DNA from 2 places in the Exiguobacterium sp. s91 genome. Region 1 is predicted to be linked to the other one. Evidence: a T-box and tRNA genes for the amino acid it is inferred to sense, from the RefSeq annotation. Region 1 holds a T-box; the other holds one or more tRNA genes.
What was found. The T-box of region 1 lies ahead of ileS (isoleucine--tRNA ligase). A T-box ahead of a tRNA ligase gene usually reads a tRNA of that ligase, here a tRNA-Ile.
Positions count from the first base shown of each region.

Region 1 (9,485 bases):
GCAAGCCGGATACGCTCATATGAACAGCGGTTTAATCTTGTGTGGCGGAAGTTCTTCACTGCCGGGAATCGACCAGCTTGGAAAACGAATCTTCAAGCAGAGCGTCAATGTCTATCAACCTGCTAGTCTTGGTATTCGTCATCCGAAGTACGCCGTCGCAGCTGGTATGTTACGTTATGTACTTTCACGAAGCGCCGTATCGAAATCAGGTTTCGACCGCGCGGAAGAGAAGGAAGTCGTAGCACACGGACGTGAACAGGATGCACTGCTCATGAACGAACAAGCGACACCTGTTCGAGAAGAACGGTCGACACGTGAACAGCCTCCAAAAGAGAAAAAGTCATTCAGCAGTTTCTTTGAGAAATTCTTTGGTTAATGCCTACAAAAAATCCAATGAGTAAAAAATATTAGGGGGCCCTTTTTATGTTGCATTTTGATGAAATGATGGACCAAGTAGCAAAAATCAAGGTCATCGGTGTAGGTGGTGGCGGTTCGAACGCCGTCAACCGAATGATTGAACACGGTGTCCAAGGCGTAGAATTCATCGCAGTAAACACGGATGCGCAGGCATTGAACATGTCACAAGCTGACGTAAAACTACAACTCGGTGCTAAATTGACACGCGGTCTCGGTGCGGGTGCCAATCCGGAAATCGGTAAAAAAGCGGCGGAAGAGAGCCGTGAGCAATTAACAGAAATCCTTTCTGGTGCTGACATGGTCTTCGTCACAGCGGGAATGGGTGGCGGAACGGGTACAGGAGCAGCTCCTGTCATCGCGGAGATTTCAAAAGAGATCGGCGCATTGACAGTCGGTGTCGTCACAAAACCATTCATGTTCGAAGGACGTAAACGGATGCAACATGCTGTTTCAGGTGTCCAGAACTTCAAAGAAAAAGTCGATACGTTAATCGTCATTCCGAACGACAAGTTACTTGAAATCGTCGATCGGAATACACCAATGCTTGAAGCGTTTAAAGAAGCGGATAACGTCTTGCGTCAAGGTGTACAAGGTATCACTGACTTGATCGCCGTACCTGGTCTGATCAACCTCGACTTCGCCGATGTGAAGACGATCATGACTGAGAAAGGTTCTGCTTTGATGGGTGTAGGTGTCGCGACAGGCGAGCACCGCGCGACGGAAGCAGCGAAAAAAGCGATTTCGAGTCCGTTGCTTGAGACATCGATCGAAGGCGCAAAAGGTGTTCTGATGAACATCACAGGTAGTGCGAACCTCAGCTTGTACGAAGTGACGGAGGCCGCACAAATCGTCCAGAGTGCAGCCGATGAGGAAGTCAACTTGATCTTCGGTTCTGTCATCAACGATAACCTAGAAGATGAAATCATCGTCACAGTCATCGCGACGGAATTCGAAAACGAACCACTCGATTTCGAAATTCCATCGGCACAAGAGATGATGAAAAACCTCTTGAAGAAAAAACAAGCGACTCCACCACCAACTGAGGAGTCTAAACCACAAGTCGAAGAGACACCTGTCAGCTCGAATCCTGAACCGGCTAAAGCGCCAGATGTCGAAGAAACGATGGACATCCCATCATTCCTTCGCCGGAATAATCGTTGATCGATGTTCCAGTGACACGACTGCTAAACGATGAGGTGTCGCGAAAGCGGCGCCTCTTTTTTTAAAATCAAAGGAGGCATGAACATGTTTGGACAATGGATCAAATGGGATACACCGACGGGTACCGTACGTGCCGCCTTTACGACGAAGTTCGCAGCCCCTCATGAGAACGGAAATTTAGGATTACATGTCAACGATGATCGCGACGGTGTCATCCAGAACCGACAAGTCATCGCACGTCAGCTTGATCTCTCCCTCGAGAACTCGATTTGGGCACAGCAAGTTCACGGAAATCACGTCGAACAGGTGACGACACTTGACTCTGGGCGCGGTGCTTTGGATTACGAAACAGCGATTACGGGTACAGATGGATTGGTGACGACCGATTCAAATGTCTTATTGATGATGCTGTTCGCTGACTGTGTGCCGCTTGTCTTCTGTGATCCGACGACAGGAATCATCGCGAATACGCACGCCGGCTGGCGCGGAACTGTTGGCAATATCGTCGAGGAAACAGTCAAGCAAATGGAACGTGCGGGTGCGAGTCGTTCATCGATTCAAATGGTCATCGGTCCATCGATCCGTGATTGTTGTTACGAAGTCGATCAACCCGTCATCGATGCAATCGATGCGCTTGAACTCGATGAGTCTCCTTACATACGCAAGGAAGATGGAAAAGCGATGTTATCGCTACAAAAAACGAACGCTGCGCTAGCTGAGCGTTGTGGAGTCGGTGATGTCCTTGACACAGGTCTATGTACACACTGTCAGGCGGAAGATTACTTCTCTTATCGCCACGGCGACCACGGTGGTCGCTTTGCAAGTTTGATCGTAAAGGAGTCATTGGATGTCAATTCTTGATAATGTACAAGAGGTTACGAAACGAATGCAACAAGCAAGTGAAAAGAGTTCTTCTGAAAAGCAGGTACAGTTGATTGGCGTGACGAAATCAGTCTCAAGTCAAGTTGCTTCTGAATTATTAGCAGCAGGTGTGACCCATCTCGGTGAAAATCGCCCGGACGGATTGCTCGAAAAACAGGCAGAGCTCGGACGAACCGCCTGTACATGGCACTTCATCGGTACGCTACAAACTCGTAAAGTTCGTCAGATCATCGATGCCATTGACGTGCTGCATTCCCTTGACCGTCTTCATTTGGCGGAAGAGATCAATAAACGAACGGACCGAATCATTGATTGTTTCATTCAAGTCAACGTTTCTGGAGAAGAATCGAAGCAAGGCATCGCGCCTGAGGATGTACCGTCGTTCTTACATGAAATCGGTCAGTATCCAGCGATTCGTGTCATCGGACTGATGACGATGGCACCGTTAACGGAAGATACGACGCGTATCCGTGAGGTATTCCGGTCATTAAAAACATTGCAAGAAGAGGTCAAGGCGAAAAAATTGTCGTATGCTCCATGTACGGAGTTATCTATGGGAATGTCGTCTGATTTTGAGATCGCCATCGAAGAAGGGGCGACGTTCGTCCGAATCGGGACGACGCTCGTTCACACCTAAACGAGAAGAAGGGAGAATGGATATGGGTTTTAAATCAAAAATGCAAAATCTATTTCTCGGCAACAGCGACGATTTAGATGAACTTGAATATGAAAATGATGCTACAATAAATAAAGGTAGAGGTGCTTCACAACAAGAGTATGAAGAGTATTACGAGGAATCTACCCCAAGTGTTACTCAAAAGGAGGACAGCGTGAGACAATCGAATATCGTGCCGCTTCATGCGACGAAAAAAACGAAATCGCAAGTCATCTTGAGTGAACCACGTGTCTTCAACGAAGCCCAGGAAATCGGGGAACATCTTCGTCAGAACCGTGCTGTCATCGTCAATATGCAGCGTATGTCAAAAGATCAATCACGACAGATGATCAATTTCTTATCTGGTGTCGTCTTCGCTCTCGATGGAACGATTACGACGATCAGTCAGAATACCCTCCTCTGTGTTCCGAACAACGTCGAGTTGGCTGGTAGCATCTCGAATCTTCTTGGAGAAGATGATATTAATCATAAGGGGTGGTAAGTATGGATTCTCAAGTGATGTACGCAATTGGTCGTACATTGAGTACGTTATTACAGTATTACAGTTACGTTATGATCGTTTATATCCTGCTTTCGTGGTTCCCGAATGCCCGTGATTCTAAATTCGGACAAGTGCTCGCGATGTTAGTCGAGCCATTCCTAGCGCCCTTCCGTCGTATCATCCCGCCTATCGGGGGCATGCTGGATATCTCGCCGATTGTAGCCTTCCTCGTCTTGAACTTGGCTCAATCGGGTATCCGAGCAATCTTTTTAGTATGAGCGTATACGATCATTATCGTGGAAGCGAGCGGGAATTCGTCGATTCAGTCTTGAACTGGATCGATCACGTGGAAGCGACCTATACGTTCAAATTAACGGATTTCCTAGATCCACGTGAACAACAAATCACACAAGAACTCGTCGGCTCGAAATGCGCCCTCTTTTTTGAGGGCGGTTTCGAAGGCGCTGAACGTAAACGGGCAATCCTCGCACCAGATTATTATGAATACAACGCGGATGACTTTGACATTTCCATCTATCGCATTCATTATCCTACTAAATTCGTTGAACTTTCTCATCGTCAAGTCACCGGTACATTATTGAACGTCGGATTGAAACGATCTAAATTCGGCGACGTCATCATTCAGGATCAAGTACAGTTTGCCGTCGCGGACGAAGTCGCGACCTATATCGAAGCAAACGTCGAACGTGCAGGGAAGACGAAGATTCGTCTTTCGCGTGTTGAGGCGGAAGACCGTTTGAAAGTGAAGGATCAAGAGTGGGAAGAGACACTTGGGTTCGTCAGTTCACTTCGGTTCGATACGGTCGTGAGTGAAATTTTAGGCTTCTCACGTCAAAAAGCACAGACGCTCATTAAACAAGGTGAAAGTAAGGTCAATTACAAAGTAGTGGATGATTCGAGTTTCATGCTAGAAGAAGGCGACTTGCTTTCCTTGCGTGGAACAGGACGCGTCAAGTTGATTGCAATCCTCGGATCAACGAAACGTGACCGGATCAAGCTACAATACGGTATTTTAAAAGGATAAGATAAATGCGGAGGAGGAATTCATCATGCCATTAACGCCACTCGATATTCATAATAAGGAGTTCACACGAAAGTTTCGCGGCTATGACGAAGATGAAGTGAACGAATTCCTAGATCAAGTCATCAAGGATTTTGAATTGTTGTTACGTGAGAATCGTCAGCAACAGGAAGTCATCCAAAACATGCAAGCGCGCGTCGATTACTTCAGTTCGATGGAAGAAACATTGAATAAATCGATCATCGTCGCACAGGAAGCGGCTGAAGAAGTCAAAGCCAATGCTTCAAAAGAAGCGAGCTTGATTCTAAAGCAAGCAGAACGTGAAGCAGAGCAGTTGCAAGATGCGGCGCAACGCCGGGCACAACGGACGGACTTCGAAGTAGAGCAAATGCGCAAAAAAATCGAACTCTATCGTAATCGATTCAAAGTATTGATCGATGCGCAGATGGAATTATTGACGAGCCATGACTGGGATGCGTTTGATTTCTCTTCTCGTGGAGCGCTTGACGATGTTCCAGCAGTTGCGTATAATGACGACGATGTCGTATAAATAAAATCAATGACAAGGACACGTCGCATCTTGGACGGTTGACAGCGAATCGGGGAATGGTGGAAGCCCGAGCAACGAAAAAGATGGGGTATCCCCTTGGAGTGCATGACTGAACGTTCGCTGAACAGTAAGTCATGCCGGCTCACTCCCGTTATCGAGTTCTTAAGCGGTCCTGCGTCGTCAAACTGGCGAGCGGGATTAGTAGGGTGGTACCGCGAGTTCAGCCAAGCTCGTCCCTATCTCAGGGATGAGCTTGGCTTTTTTTGTACTTTTAAAGCGAAAGGTGAGAGATAGTCAGATGGATTACAAAGAAACCTTATTGATGATGAAAACAGAGTTTTTAATGCGAGGCAACTTGCCAAAACGTGAACCAGATATGCAAGCACGATGGGAAGAGATGAATCTCTACGCTGCGGTCCAGGAAAAGAACGCTGGAAAGCCAACGTTCATCCTCCACGATGGTCCTCCGTATGCGAATGGTGACATCCACATGGGTCACGGATTAAACAAAGTCTTAAAAGACATCATCGTTCGTTATAAATCAATGAATGGCTTCCAGTCTCCGTACGTGCCTGGTTGGGACACACACGGATTACCGATCGAAACTGCACTTCAAAAAGCCGGTGTTGATCGTAAATCGATGACGGTCGCTGAATTCCGTGAATTATGTGCGAAATATGCGCTCGAACAAGTCGATCACCAACGCGAACAGTTCAAACGCCTCGGCGTTCTCGGTGACTATGACAACCCATATATCACCCTGCAACCAGAATTTGAAGCAGCTCAAATTCGTTTATTCGGGGATATGGCGAACAAAGGCTATATCTACAAAGGGAAGAAACCGGTCTATTGGTCACCGTCTTCTGAATCAGCACTCGCTGAAGCAGAAATCGAATATCAAGATAAACGGTCAGCTGCTATCTATGTCGCGTTCCAAGTCATGGACGGGAAAAACATCTTAGAGCCGACGGATCATTTCGTCATCTGGACGACGACACCATGGACGATTCCAGCGAACCTCGGAATCTCTGTCAGTGCGGAACTGACATATGCGCGGATCGAATATCAAGGAAAAGGCTATATCGTAGCGGAAACACTCGTTCCTGAAGTCATCGAAGCACTCGGATGGGAAGACGCAACAGTCGGACGTATCTTTAATGGTGCGGACTTCGAATACATGAAAGCAAAACATCCATTGTACGACCGTGAATCACTCGTCATGCTTGGCGATCACGTTACAGCGGAAGCGACAGGTGTCGTGCATACGGCTCCAGGTCACGGGGAAGATGACTTCCGTATCGGTCAAGCGTACGGTCTTGACGTTCTTTGCCCAGTCGACGATAAAGGGGTCATGACAGCAGAAGCTCCTGGATTCGAAGGCATGTTCTATGAGGATGCGAACAAAGAAATCGGTCTCGCACTCGAAGAAGCAGGCGCTCTCTTAAAACTGTCGTTCATCAAACACTCGTATCCACACGACTGGCGGACGAAAAAACCGGTCATCTTCCGGGCAACGCCACAGTGGTTCGCTTCAATCAAAGACTTCCGTGCGGAAATCCTTGATGAAATCAAAGGCGTCCAGTGGATACCAGAGTGGGGCGAAACACGTCTCCACAACATGTTCAAAGACCGCGGCGACTGGGTCATCTCACGTCAACGTGCTTGGGGCGTTCCACTTCCAATCTTCTATGCTGAAGATGGAACGGAAATCGTCACACCAGAAACGATTGATCATATCGCGAATTTATTTGCAGCTCACGGATCAAATGTCTGGTATGAGCGCGAAGCAGTCGACTTGCTTCCTGAAGGATTCACACATCCAGCAAGCCCGAACGGTACCTTCAAAAAAGAAACGGACATCATGGATGTCTGGTTCGATTCTGGTTCATCACATGCCGGTGTCCTTGCGACACGTCCTGAATTGACACGTCCAGCGGATCTCTATCTTGAAGGATCTGACCAATATCGTGGTTGGTTCAACTCGTCGCTATCGACAGCCGTCGCAACGACAGGAAAAGCACCATACAAAGCGGTCGTCAGTCACGGATTCGTTCTGGATGGTCAAGGTCGCAAGATGTCGAAATCGATCGGTAACACGATTGCACCAATCCAAGTCATGCAACAATTCGGAGCAGAGATCCTTCGCTTGTGGGTGGCATCTGTCGATTATCAAGCTGATGTCCGGGCATCGATGGATAACTTCAAACAAGTCTCAGAGTCATACCGGAAAATCCGCAACACGGTTCGTTTCCTCCTCGGAAACTTGGATCAATTCGATCCTGCGACGCACCGCGTCGCATTTGAAGACTTACCAGAGTCAGACCGTTTCATGCGGACGAAACTGGACCAACTTGTTGGAAAAGTAAAAGCGGCTTATGATGCGTACGACTTCATGTCGGTCTATCAATTGCTCCACAACTTCTGTGTCCTTGATTTGTCGTCGTTCTACCTCGATTACACGAAAGATATCCTGTATATCGAAAAAGCAGACGCGACATCGCGTCGTGCGGTTCAGACGGTCATGTATGATACAGTCGTTGCCTTGTTGCAATTGATGGCACCGGTCTTGCCTCACACAGCAGACGAAGCATGGGAATTCGTACCAGCTGTTGAGACGAAGAGTATCTTCCTGACAGACCTTCCGGAAACGGTCGAAGTCTCAGAAGAAGGACTTGCCCTCATCGAGAAATGGAACGCGTTCCTGACGTTCCGCGATGATGTCTTAAAAGCACTCGAGGAAGCGCGTGTTGAGAAACTCGTCGGTAAGACACTCGAAGCGAAACTCTTGCTTGCACCGAAGGAAGAGACGAAAGCCTTGCTCGGAACAATCGATCATCTTGAGCAGTTACTCCAAGTCTCACAACTCGAATTCGTGGAAACGGCGGATAAGATGTATGAGACGACCGGCATCACGGTTCAAAAAGCTGACGGTGAAAAATGTGAACGTTGTTGGACATATTCGACGGAACTCGGACAAGATCCAGCTCATCCGACGCTTTGCCCACGTTGTACTGAAGTCGTCAATTCTTTATAATGATACAAAGGGAGGGGCGACTGCGACTTCGCAGGACGTCCCTCATTATTTTTGGATGCGGAGGACAATAGGATGTGGCTTTACTTAGGGATTGCTGCTTTACTCGTTGGAATCGACCAGTTGACGAAATGGATCGTCGTTCAAAACATGACGATCGGTCAAGCGATCACGGTCATTCCGGATTTCTTTTATCTAAACTCGTATCGAAATCGAGGCGCTGCGTGGGGAATGCTCGAAGGTAAATTCGGCTTTTTCTTCATCGTTACAGTCGTCGTCGTCATTGGATTGATTTACTTCCTCTACAAGGAAGGCACGAAAAATAAGGTATTTGCTTGGAGCATCGCGTTATTGCTCAGTGGTGCGATCGGAAATTTCATTGATCGAATGGCACGAGGAGAAGTCGTTGATTTCTTCCATTTCTTCCCGTTCGGCTATAATTTTCCGATCTTTAATGTCGCAGACGTCTGTTTGACGTTTGGTGTCATCACGATGCTGATCAGCGTCATGTTCGAAGAACGGTTGACTAAGAAAGGAACGATGGATAAATGAATGAAGTAGAAACATGGTCCGTACAAGCGGATGGAGCGACAGGGCGCATTGATAAATGGCTCGCAGAACAAAACGATTGGTCGCGTTCGCAAGTACAGGAATGGTTGAAAGCGGGACGTGTCGAAGTCGATGGTCGTGTCGTCAAACCGAACTATAAATTATCGGGAACGGAATCGATTGTCGTTCATATCCCGGAAGCGGTGGAGCTCGAGATCTTACCGGAAGACATCCCGCTTGAAGTCGTGTATGAGGACTCGGACGTCATCGTCGTCAACAAACCAAAAGGGATGGTCGTCCATCCGGCGGCAGGTCATGTCTCAGGAACGCTCGTCAACGCCTTATTACACCACTGTCAAGATCTCTCAGGCATCAATGGCGTCAAACGTCCAGGAATCGTTCACCGGATCGATAAGGATACGTCTGGTCTGTTGATGGTCGCTAAGAACGACTTAGCGCATGAGTCACTGGCGCATCAATTAAAAGAGAAGACGACGGAACGTCTCTACATCGCGCTCGTGCACGGTGAAATCCCGCACGAACTCGGAACGATCGAAGCGCCGATCGGACGCGATAAGAACGACCGTCAACGGATGACGGTAACGGATAAGAATTCAAAGTCTGCCGTAACCCATTTCCGTGTTCTCGATCGGTACGAAGGCTTTACGGTCGTTGAATGTAAACTTGAAACAGGAC
Region 1 covers NZ_JACSMZ010000001.1:840,187-849,671, forward strand. Annotated here, with positions in the region: gene ftsA (cell division protein FtsA) at 1-376, shown strand, start outside; gene ftsZ (cell division protein FtsZ) at 424-1,578, shown strand; gene pgeF (peptidoglycan editing factor PgeF) at 1,663-2,439, shown strand; gene KNQ06_RS04170 (YggS family pyridoxal phosphate-dependent enzyme) at 2,426-3,097, shown strand; gene KNQ06_RS04175 (cell division protein SepF) at 3,291-3,617, shown strand; gene KNQ06_RS04180 (YggT family protein) at 3,620-3,895, shown strand; gene KNQ06_RS04185 (YlmH family RNA-binding protein) at 3,892-4,662, shown strand; gene KNQ06_RS04190 (DivIVA domain-containing protein) at 4,688-5,209, shown strand; T-box leader at 5,210-5,450, shown strand; gene ileS (isoleucine--tRNA ligase) at 5,508-8,243, shown strand; gene lspA (signal peptidase II) at 8,316-8,792, shown strand; gene KNQ06_RS04205 (RluA family pseudouridine synthase) at 8,789-9,485, shown strand, end outside.

Region 2 (9,485 bases), 1.2 Mb from region 1:
TACAGCGATTGCGATAAAGATGAAATGAAGGATGAACCAAACGATGATCGGGATGTTTTTTTGTAAAAAGAAGGAATCAATGACCGTCGTCCAAAATGAAATCCAAGCTAATCCACAAAAATAAAGGGAAACATCTGCCAAACGAAGACGCAAAAACGGACGATTTGGAATTAAAGAAGTTTGTAAGTAATTAATCAGTTGACGTAAAAATGACAAGTGAATCACTCTTTCTACTGTTTTATAACAGATTTTAATTGTTTAATTTTTATTGGTGATAAAGGGTTTATGTGTGATGGTACAGATTAATAAAACCTTAACAAACGGATGTCTCAAAAACTATTTACAAGTTCAACAGACCTTTACATAATGGGGGAGTTGAGAAAATAAACTTTACAAACACATCAATCCACATGAAATAAAGGAGCTGGCAAGATGAACTATGATTTGCAGGAAATGATTTTCACCTTCATAGGTGGACTCGGGATTTTCCTATTCGGTATTAAGTATATGGGAGATGGGCTCCAAAAAACAGCAGGAGACCGATTACGTTATATCCTCGATAAATATACGACAAATCCACTGTTAGGTATCCTAGCGGGTATCGTCGTCACGATTTTGATACAGTCGTCGTCAGGGACGACCGTCATCGTTGTCGGACTCGTTAGTGCAGGTCTGATGAATTTACGACAGGCAATCGGAGTCGTCATGGGGGCTAACATCGGAACAACGATTACGGCTTTCATCATCGGCTTTAACGTCAAGGAAGCTGCGCTTCCAGCAATCGCAATTGGTGCTTTCTTGATCTTCTTCTTCAATAAAGAACGGGTTCAATACATCGGACAGATTTTCTTTGGCTTCGGTGCATTGTTCTATGGTTTGACATTGATGGGCGACGGAATGGCTCCACTCGAGTCAAGTGTCTGGTTCCGTGAGTTGACGGTATCGATGTCGGATAATCCATTGCTTGGTGTATTCGTCGGAACGATCTTTACTGTTCTTGTCCAATCGTCTTCAGCAACGATCGGTATCTTACAAGAGTTGTACGCTGGTGGCATGATCGATATCAAAGCAGCACTTCCGGTCTTGTTCGGTGATAACATCGGAACAACGATCACAGCAGTACTTGCAGCACTTGGTGCGTCGATTGCAGCTAAACGGACAGCAGCGGCACACGTCATCTTCAACATTATCGGGACGATTTTATTCTTGATTGCATTACCAATCTTCTCAAGCTTCATTACTTGGATCACAGGCGCGCTTGATTTAGGTCCAAAAATGCAAATCGCCTTTGCACATGGAACATTCAATGTCGTCAATACGTTGATTCAATGTTGGTTCATTGCGCAAATCGCATGGCTTGTACAAAAAATCGTACCGGGTACGGATACGACGATTGATTCGAAACCGCGTCATCTCGATCAGAACATCTTGAACCAATCTTCGGCACTTGCTTTGAATCAAGCAAAGCTCGAAGTATTGCGAATGGGAGAATTCTCGAAAGACGCACTTGCAAAAGCGCACCGTTACACGCAATCGCATGATAAGAAAGATGTTTCAGAATCAGAGCAGATTGAATATGCGATCAACCATTTAAATACAGAAGTCACGAGTTATCTCGTTAAAGTAGCGGCACATGATTTATCAGAGCGTGAATCAAATGAACACTCGTTACTGATGCACGCTGTCAATGATTTCGAACGAATCGGTGACCACGTCGAAAACATCGTTGAATTAGTCGATTTCCAAATCGTCAACCGAATTCAGTTCACATCAGCTGCGAAGAAAGAGCTTGATGACATGTATGCCTTGACGCAAGAAATCGTCGATTGTGCCGTACGCGCTGTCGAAGAGGATGATGTCACACGAGCTCGCAAAGTTCTAGAACTCGAAGGTAAACTCGATGCACTCGAACGGTCATTCCGGAAGCATCACGTCCTTCGTGTTAACGCTGGCGAATGTACGGGACAAGCAGGGATGATCTTCGTCGATCTCTTGTCAAACCTCGAACGAATTGGCGATCACGCCGTTAACATCACGGATCTCGTCCTTGAACAGCGGACGGCTTTAACGAACTAAGTGAAATACGATTTTCTTATGACGGCTGATTTCAAAAAAATGAAATCAGCTGTTTATTTTTTTGAAATAGCATATTGACAAGTTTCGCCACATCTCGTAATCTAGTAAGAGTAAGAAACATACATCATGGCGGTGTAGCTCAGCTGGCTAGAGCGTACGGTTCATACCCGTGAGGTCGTGGGTTCGACTCCCTCCGCCGCTACTATTACTTAAGGACCCTTAGCTCAGCTGGTTAGAGCTGACGGCTCATAACCGTCCGGTCGCAGGTTCGAGCCCTGCAGGGTCCATTCAGTAGAACGCTTCTCGTTGAAAAACGGGAAGCGTTTATTTTTGTTCCCCCGGGGAATAGTAAAGATATTGTAATAATATTCATACTATAGTAACTAAGGGAGAGCGAAGAGAGATGGAACGTAACCATACGATGATGCAGTTTTTTGAGTGGCATGTAGAGAATGATGGGAAGCACTGGCAACGCTTGAAAGAGCGGGCGCCTGAATTACGTGCTGCCGGCATCACGTCCGTGTGGATTCCACCGGCGTCAAAAGGTCAATCGGATGAAGATACAGGATATGGCATCTATGACGTCTATGATTTAGGCGAATTTGATCAAAAAGGAACGGTCCGTACGAAATACGGTACGAAAGATGAACTCGTCGAAGCGATCCAGGTTGCTCGGGAGAACGATATCGCTGTTTACGCTGATGTCGTCATGAACCATAAAGCAGCAGCCGATGAACTCGAGACGATCAATGTCGTCGAAGTCCATCCGGAAGATCGTTCGAAAGAAATTTCAGAAGAGTTTGAAATCGAAGCTTGGACGAAGTTTACGTTCCCAGGACGTAACGGAAAATATTCAGATTTCATCTGGACACATGAATTTTTCAATGGAACGGATTTTGATGCCCGTGAAGAAAAGACGGGTGTCTTTAAAATTTCCGGTAAAAATAAAGATTGGAATGATCAAGTCGATGATGAATTCGGAAACTATGACTATTTGATGTTCGCGAACATCGATTATAATCACCCGGAAGTCCGAGAAGAAATGATCCGCTGGGGACATTGGTTCCAAGAAACAATTGATTGCCAAGGTTTCCGACTCGATGCCATCAAACATATCAACTATGAATTCGTTCATGAATTCGCAAAATCAATGATTGAAAAAAGTGAAGGTGACTTCTATATGGTCGGTGAGTTCTGGAAATCAGATCTCGATGATTGTCGTCATTTCCTTGATAGCGTCGACTATACGATCGATTTGTTCGATGTTCCGCTTCATTATAAGTTCCATGAAGCTTCGAAGCTGGGACAGGAGTTTGATATGACGACATTGTTTGCAGATACCCTTGTCGAATCACACCCGACGAATGCCGTCACGTTCGTCGACAATCACGATTCTCAACCGGGGGAATCACTTGAGTCGTGGGTGGATGACTGGTTCAAACAACACGCTTACGCGGCGATTTTACTTCGTAAAGACGGTTACCCATGTGTCTTCTACGGTGACTATTATGGAGTGCAAGGACCACATCCGGTAGAAGGGAAAAAAGAAATGATCGATGCTTTACTCTATGCACGGTATCACAAAGCATATGGTGAGCAAGAAGATTATCTCGATGATCCACATTGTGTCGGTTGGGTTCGTCGTGGAGTTGAGGAAATTGAGAACTCTGGCTGTGCGGTCTTATTGTCGAATGCCGATATGTGTGAAAAACGGATGTTCGTTGGTGAAGAACGGGCAGGCCAAGAATGGTTCGACTATACGAACCATCAAGATCACCCTGTCGTGATCGACGATGAAGGATTTGGTGTCTTCCCAGTTCCAGGTGGTGGTGTCTCAGTTTTTGCTCCACGAGAAGTCAAGTAAATCCGAGGGTCTTGACTTGCGTCAACACAGGTTCTTTTGCTAGTCTTAAAGGGTATTGAAGTTTTCGAAAATAGCACAAAGGGGGACATGAACATGTCAAAATTTGAATTACCAGAACTCGGCTACGCTTATGATGCGCTTGAGCCACATATCGATGCTCGTACGATGGAGATTCACCACACGAAACACCACAACACGTATGTCACGAACGTGAATGCGGCGCTTGAGGGTACAGAACATGAAGGAAAGTCACTTGAAGAACTTCTTCAAAACTTGGATGCTCTCCCAGCAAACATTCAAACTGCAGTCCGTAACAACGGTGGCGGTCACTGGAACCACTCATTCTTCTGGAAACTGTTGAAGAAGAACGATGGCGCTGCTCCAACAGGCGAACTCGCGACAGCAATCGACGAAGCATTCGGATCATTCGATGCATTCAAAGATGCATTCGCGAAAGCAGCAACAACTCGTTTTGGTTCAGGTTGGGCTTGGTTAATCGTTGACGGTGGAAAATTGGCGGTCGTTTCGACACCAAACCAAGATACACCAGTCATGGAAGGCAAAACACCAATCCTCGGTCTTGATGTTTGGGAACACGCATACTATCTCAACTACCAAAACCGTCGTCCTGATTACATCAATGCGTTCTTCAACGTCGTTGATTGGGATCACGTAGCGAAGCTTTACGCTGACGCGAAGTAATGTGAAAACTAGCGTATCGTTCAATTGTGAACGATACGCTTTTTTTAATGCGGAAAATGATGGGATAGGTTGTTATGGAAAGTTTCCTTCTATATAATGAAACAAGATGACTTTTGAACGATAGGGGAGTACGCCATGGCTAAACGAATTACCGTACGAGGAAGACGGCGTAATCATCTGCCGCTTCGTCTGAATTTAATGTTCTTCGTCGTTTTTTTATTGTTTGCGATTTTGATTTTCCGTTTAGGAGTCGTGCAAATCGTCAATGGTGAGAAAATTTCGCGGGAAGTTCAAAAAACAGAAATGATCGCATCAAAATATGAAGTGCCACGCGGAAAGATTTATGACCGGGATGGTCGTCTTTTGGTTGATACGATTTCTAAATACTCGATCGTCTACCGTCGAGCACAAACGACGAAAGTCGATGAACGCATTGAGATTGCACAGCGTCTTGCAGCAATCATTGATCTACCTAAAAAAGATTGGAAAGTCACAGAACGTGATATTAAGGATTTCTGGATCGCGACGAACATGAAAGAGTCTGATCGTCGTTATCAAGAAGCCGTCAAACAGAAATATCCTTCAGCAGAGGCACAAAGTAAACTATCAATCGCAGAACAGGATCAAATCCGATTAGATGCGATTACGAAAGACGATATCGATTATGACGATCAAACGATGGAAGTCATTGCGATCAAACATAACATGGAAGTCGGATACGCACTTGATCCGCAACTCGTCAAACTCGGTGCTTCCGCAAAAGAGATGGCGATCATCGATGAAAATCTAGAAGATTTAAAGGGTGTATCGGTGGAACCGTTCTACGAGCGTTCTTATCCATATGAAGGAACACTTCGGAACATCTTCGGGAAGTACTCGAAGATTCCAGCAGAACAACAAGCTGAGTTCAAAGCAAAAGGTTACAGCTTGAATGACCGTGTCGGAACATCATTCCTTGAACAACAGTATGAAGATCTTCTGCGCGGGAAACCAGCGTACGATGTGTATGAGACGTTCAATGGAGAGCCGGTCGGTGATCCAAAACGCGAGGAAGGCGAGTCCGGTAAAGATCTCGTTCTGACCGTGGATGCGGAATACAACAAACAAGTCGACCAAATCATGCAACAAGCCATTAAAATGGGACGTGGCATGGGTAGTCGTTATCTAAAAGAAGGTTACGCCGTCGTCATGAATCCACAGACAGGTGAGATTCTTGCGATGTCTGGTCAAAAGTTGGATCCAGCAACCGGTAAGTTCTCAGATGTCGCAATCAATAATGTATTGACGTCGCTTCAAATCGGTTCGACGATCAAAGGCGCAACGGTTGCGATGGGACTCGAAGAGGGTGTTATTCGTCAAAACGAAGTCATCAACGATACACCGATCACGATTGGTGGTACGAAAAAAGGATCGTATGTCAACATGGGTCCAATTACGGATTTAACAGCACTTGAGCGTTCATCAAACGTTTATATGTTCAACATTGCAATGCGGATGGCGAAGTACCCAAGTAACGGTATTGCCGGAGCGAGTGTGGACGGAGCAGCTGCTATCATGCAGAATTACTACAGTCAGTTCGGGCTTGGAGTGACGACGGGTGTAGATTTACCGTACGAAGCAAAAGGTGTGCAAGGAACACCTGACCGTGTCACTTTACTCATGGACCGAGTCATCGGACAATATGATGCCTTTACACCGCTACAAGTCGCACAATATATTTCAACACTTGCCAACGGTGGCTATCGTGTTCAGCCGCACTTCTTAAAAGAAGTTCTCGCGTCGAATTCGATTGAAAAAGGGACAAAACAAGTTGATTATAGCTTTAAGACGAATTATTTGAATCGAATTGAAGTCAGTCAAGATAACATTGATCATGTTCGTGAAGGATTACATCGCGTTGTCAAAGGAGAGCGTGGTACAGCAAAAATCATCGCACAAACCGGTATTGATGCAGCTGCGAAAACAGGTACAGCGCAGGTTAGTGTCTATGGTGACGATGGAATCGCCTTACGTGATGGAAGTGGACAACCAGTTCGTTCATTGAACTCGAACCTTGTCGGCTGGGCACCGTACGATAATCCAGAGATGGCATGGGCCGTGTTCCTTCCTTATATGGAACAAGAAACCGTCAACTCAAAAATTGGTCACGATCTTGTCAAAGCGTATTTCAATGTGAAGGACGTACCATGGCAAACTAAGCCAAATTAACTAGATGGAAAACGAGAGTGAGCAATCACTCTCGTTTTTTTGTTTGCATTGACCTTTTTTTCTAATGGATTTCGAATTGTAAACACTAAAAAACACGCCTTTACAATTCTTTTACGTTGGATTCATTTCGTTTTAATAGTTCATCCGTAGTATAAGTCTTGTAAGGAAAACGGATAAAAAGTCGTAGCATCGTCAGCGACATACTTTCGAGGAGGAAAATTAATCATGTCTTGGATGAAAAAAACAGCACTCATCACAACGGTAGCATCAATCGCAGTAGTGGGGGCAGCATGTGGTAACGATAAAGGCGGTTCTGCTAGTTCATCTGATTTAAAAGGAAAAATCGCAATCGACGGTTCTTCTACTGTCTTCCCGATCATGGAAGCTGTCGGTGAAGAATATTCAATGGAACAACCTGACGTAGATGTCACAGTCGGTGTTTCTGGTACAGGTGGCGGATTCAAACGCTTCGTCGTTGGTGAAACAGATCTTTCAAACGCGTCACGTGAAATTAAAGAAGAAGAAGCGGCTGAAGCGAAAAAGAACAACATTGAATTCACGAAAATGGCACTCGCATATGATGGTTTGACTGTCGCAGTCAGCAAAGAAAATACATGGGTAAAAGAACTCTCAATGGAGCAACTCGAGAAAATCTGGCTCGACCCGAACATCAAGACTTGGAAAGATGTCGATTCTTCTTATCCGGCTGAACCATTGAAATTCTTCAGCCCAGGGAAAGATTCAGGAACATTCGACTTCTTCTCTGAGGAAGTACTTGAGAAAAAAGACATGCGTAAAGATGTTCAATTATCAGAAGACGATAACGTTCTCGTCAAAGGTGTTGAAGGAACGAAAGGCGCAATCGGATATTTCGGTTATGCATACTACGCTGAGAATAAAGATAAGTTGAAGGAAGTACCACTTTCTGCTGAAGGAAAAGACGCAGTCGATCCAACACCAGAAACGATCAAAGATCTTTCTTATCCACTATCACGTGAAATCTACACGTACATCAATAACAAATCGATGAAAGACAAAAAACAAGTCGCTGACTTCGTTCAGTTCACGAACGAAAACGCTGGTGATCTTGCTGAAGAAGTCGGATATATCAAAATGCCACAAGATCGTTACGATGAAAACGCAAAAGCAATTGAAGACGCAATGAAATAAATCATCGAGTCATGAGGATGGCCCAACCGGGGAAGTCTGTACCGGTTGGGTCCCGTTCTCATGTCAAGAAGGAGTAGGGAGTGAAGAAGGATGAGTTCAACACAAAATAAATCGGTTCGCGAGCTGATTCAACAGAACCGACAGCAAAAATATAGTATGAAAAACGTCATGGAACGCGTCATGCCGATCGTGTTATTCCTTTGTGCGTTCGTCTCGGTCGTTACGACCATCGGCATCATTCTCACGTTAGTCATTGAAACAGAACACTTCTTCGAAGTCGTTCCGTTCAAGGAATTCTTCGGCAGTACGAGCTGGTATCCACTCAACTCACAACCAGAGTATGGAATTTGGCCACTTGTCGTCGGTACGCTTGAGATTACCGTGATTGCGATGCTAGTTGCCGTGCCGATCGGTCTCACATCAGCGATTTATTTAAGTGAGTACGCGTCAGACCGCGCACGCCGTATCTTAAAACCAATTCTTGAAGTGTTAGCAGGTGTTCCAACGATCGTCTTCGGATTCTTCGCATTGACGTTCGTTACACCATTGCTTGTCAAGTTGATTCCAGGTATTCAAATTTACAATGCGCTCAGTCCAGGGATCGTCGTCGGGATCATGATCATTCCAATGATCGCTTCGATTTCTGAGGATGCGATGAGCTCCGTTCCGAAAAAAATTCGCGATGGTGCGCTTGCACTCGGTTCGACACGTCTTGAAGTTGCATTGAAAGTCGTCGTTCCAGCTGCATTATCAGGTATCATTGCATCGATCGTACTCGGTATGTCACGTGCAATCGGTGAGACGATGATCGTAACGATCGCTGGTGGTTCGAATCCGACAGCTGCTATCGATCCACTCGAGCCAGTCCAAACGATGACAGCGTATATCGTTCAGGTCGCCTTAGGTGATGCTGGATTTGGAACTGTCGAATATTACAGTATCTATGCGGTTGGTACACTCTTGTTCGTCTTCACATTAGTGATGAACTTACTTGCGAACTGGATCACACGCCGCTTCAGAGAGGAGTACTAAGATGGCCTTACCAGAAAAGCAACCTGTCTCAAAGAAATTCATTGATCCGGTCGCGGTGAAGAAATCCATTAGCCAGCGACTCGTCGTCAACAACGTCACAAAAGTCATTTTCCTTGCTGGACTGTTCTTTGGTCTCGTCGTCTTAGGTATTCTCCTGTTCGGCGTCATCCGTGACGGTGCGTCATGGTTATCACTTGAGTTTCTACAAAATGCACCATCACGTCGTTCGGAACGTGCCGGGATTTATCCGGCGTTAATGGGCTCCATCTTCTTAATGCTCTTGATCATCCCGATGATTTTCATCATTGGTGTCGGGGCAGCGATTTATCTAGAAGAATATGCGAAGAAGAGTCGGATGACTTCATTCATCGAAGTCAACATCTCAAACCTTGCTGGTGTTCCGTCAATCGTCTTCGGTTTACTTGGTTTGACG
Region 2 covers NZ_JACSMZ010000001.1:1,996,039-2,005,523, reverse strand. Annotated here, with positions in the region: gene KNQ06_RS10460 (hypothetical protein) at 1-225, opposite strand, end outside; gene KNQ06_RS10455 (Na/Pi cotransporter family protein) at 433-2,076, shown strand; tRNA gene KNQ06_RS10450 (tRNA-Met) at 2,205-2,278, shown strand; tRNA gene KNQ06_RS10445 (tRNA-Ile) at 2,290-2,363, shown strand; gene KNQ06_RS10440 (alpha-amylase) at 2,480-3,940, shown strand; gene KNQ06_RS10435 (superoxide dismutase) at 4,034-4,642, shown strand; gene KNQ06_RS10430 (peptidoglycan D,D-transpeptidase FtsI family protein) at 4,778-6,850, shown strand; gene KNQ06_RS10425 (PstS family phosphate ABC transporter substrate-binding protein) at 7,076-8,020, shown strand; gene pstC (phosphate ABC transporter permease subunit PstC) at 8,111-9,052, shown strand; gene pstA (phosphate ABC transporter permease PstA) at 9,054-9,485, shown strand, end outside.
Region 2: it encodes a tRNA-Ile, which carries the amino acid that the T-box ahead of ileS (isoleucine--tRNA ligase) is inferred to sense. The anticodon was not compared.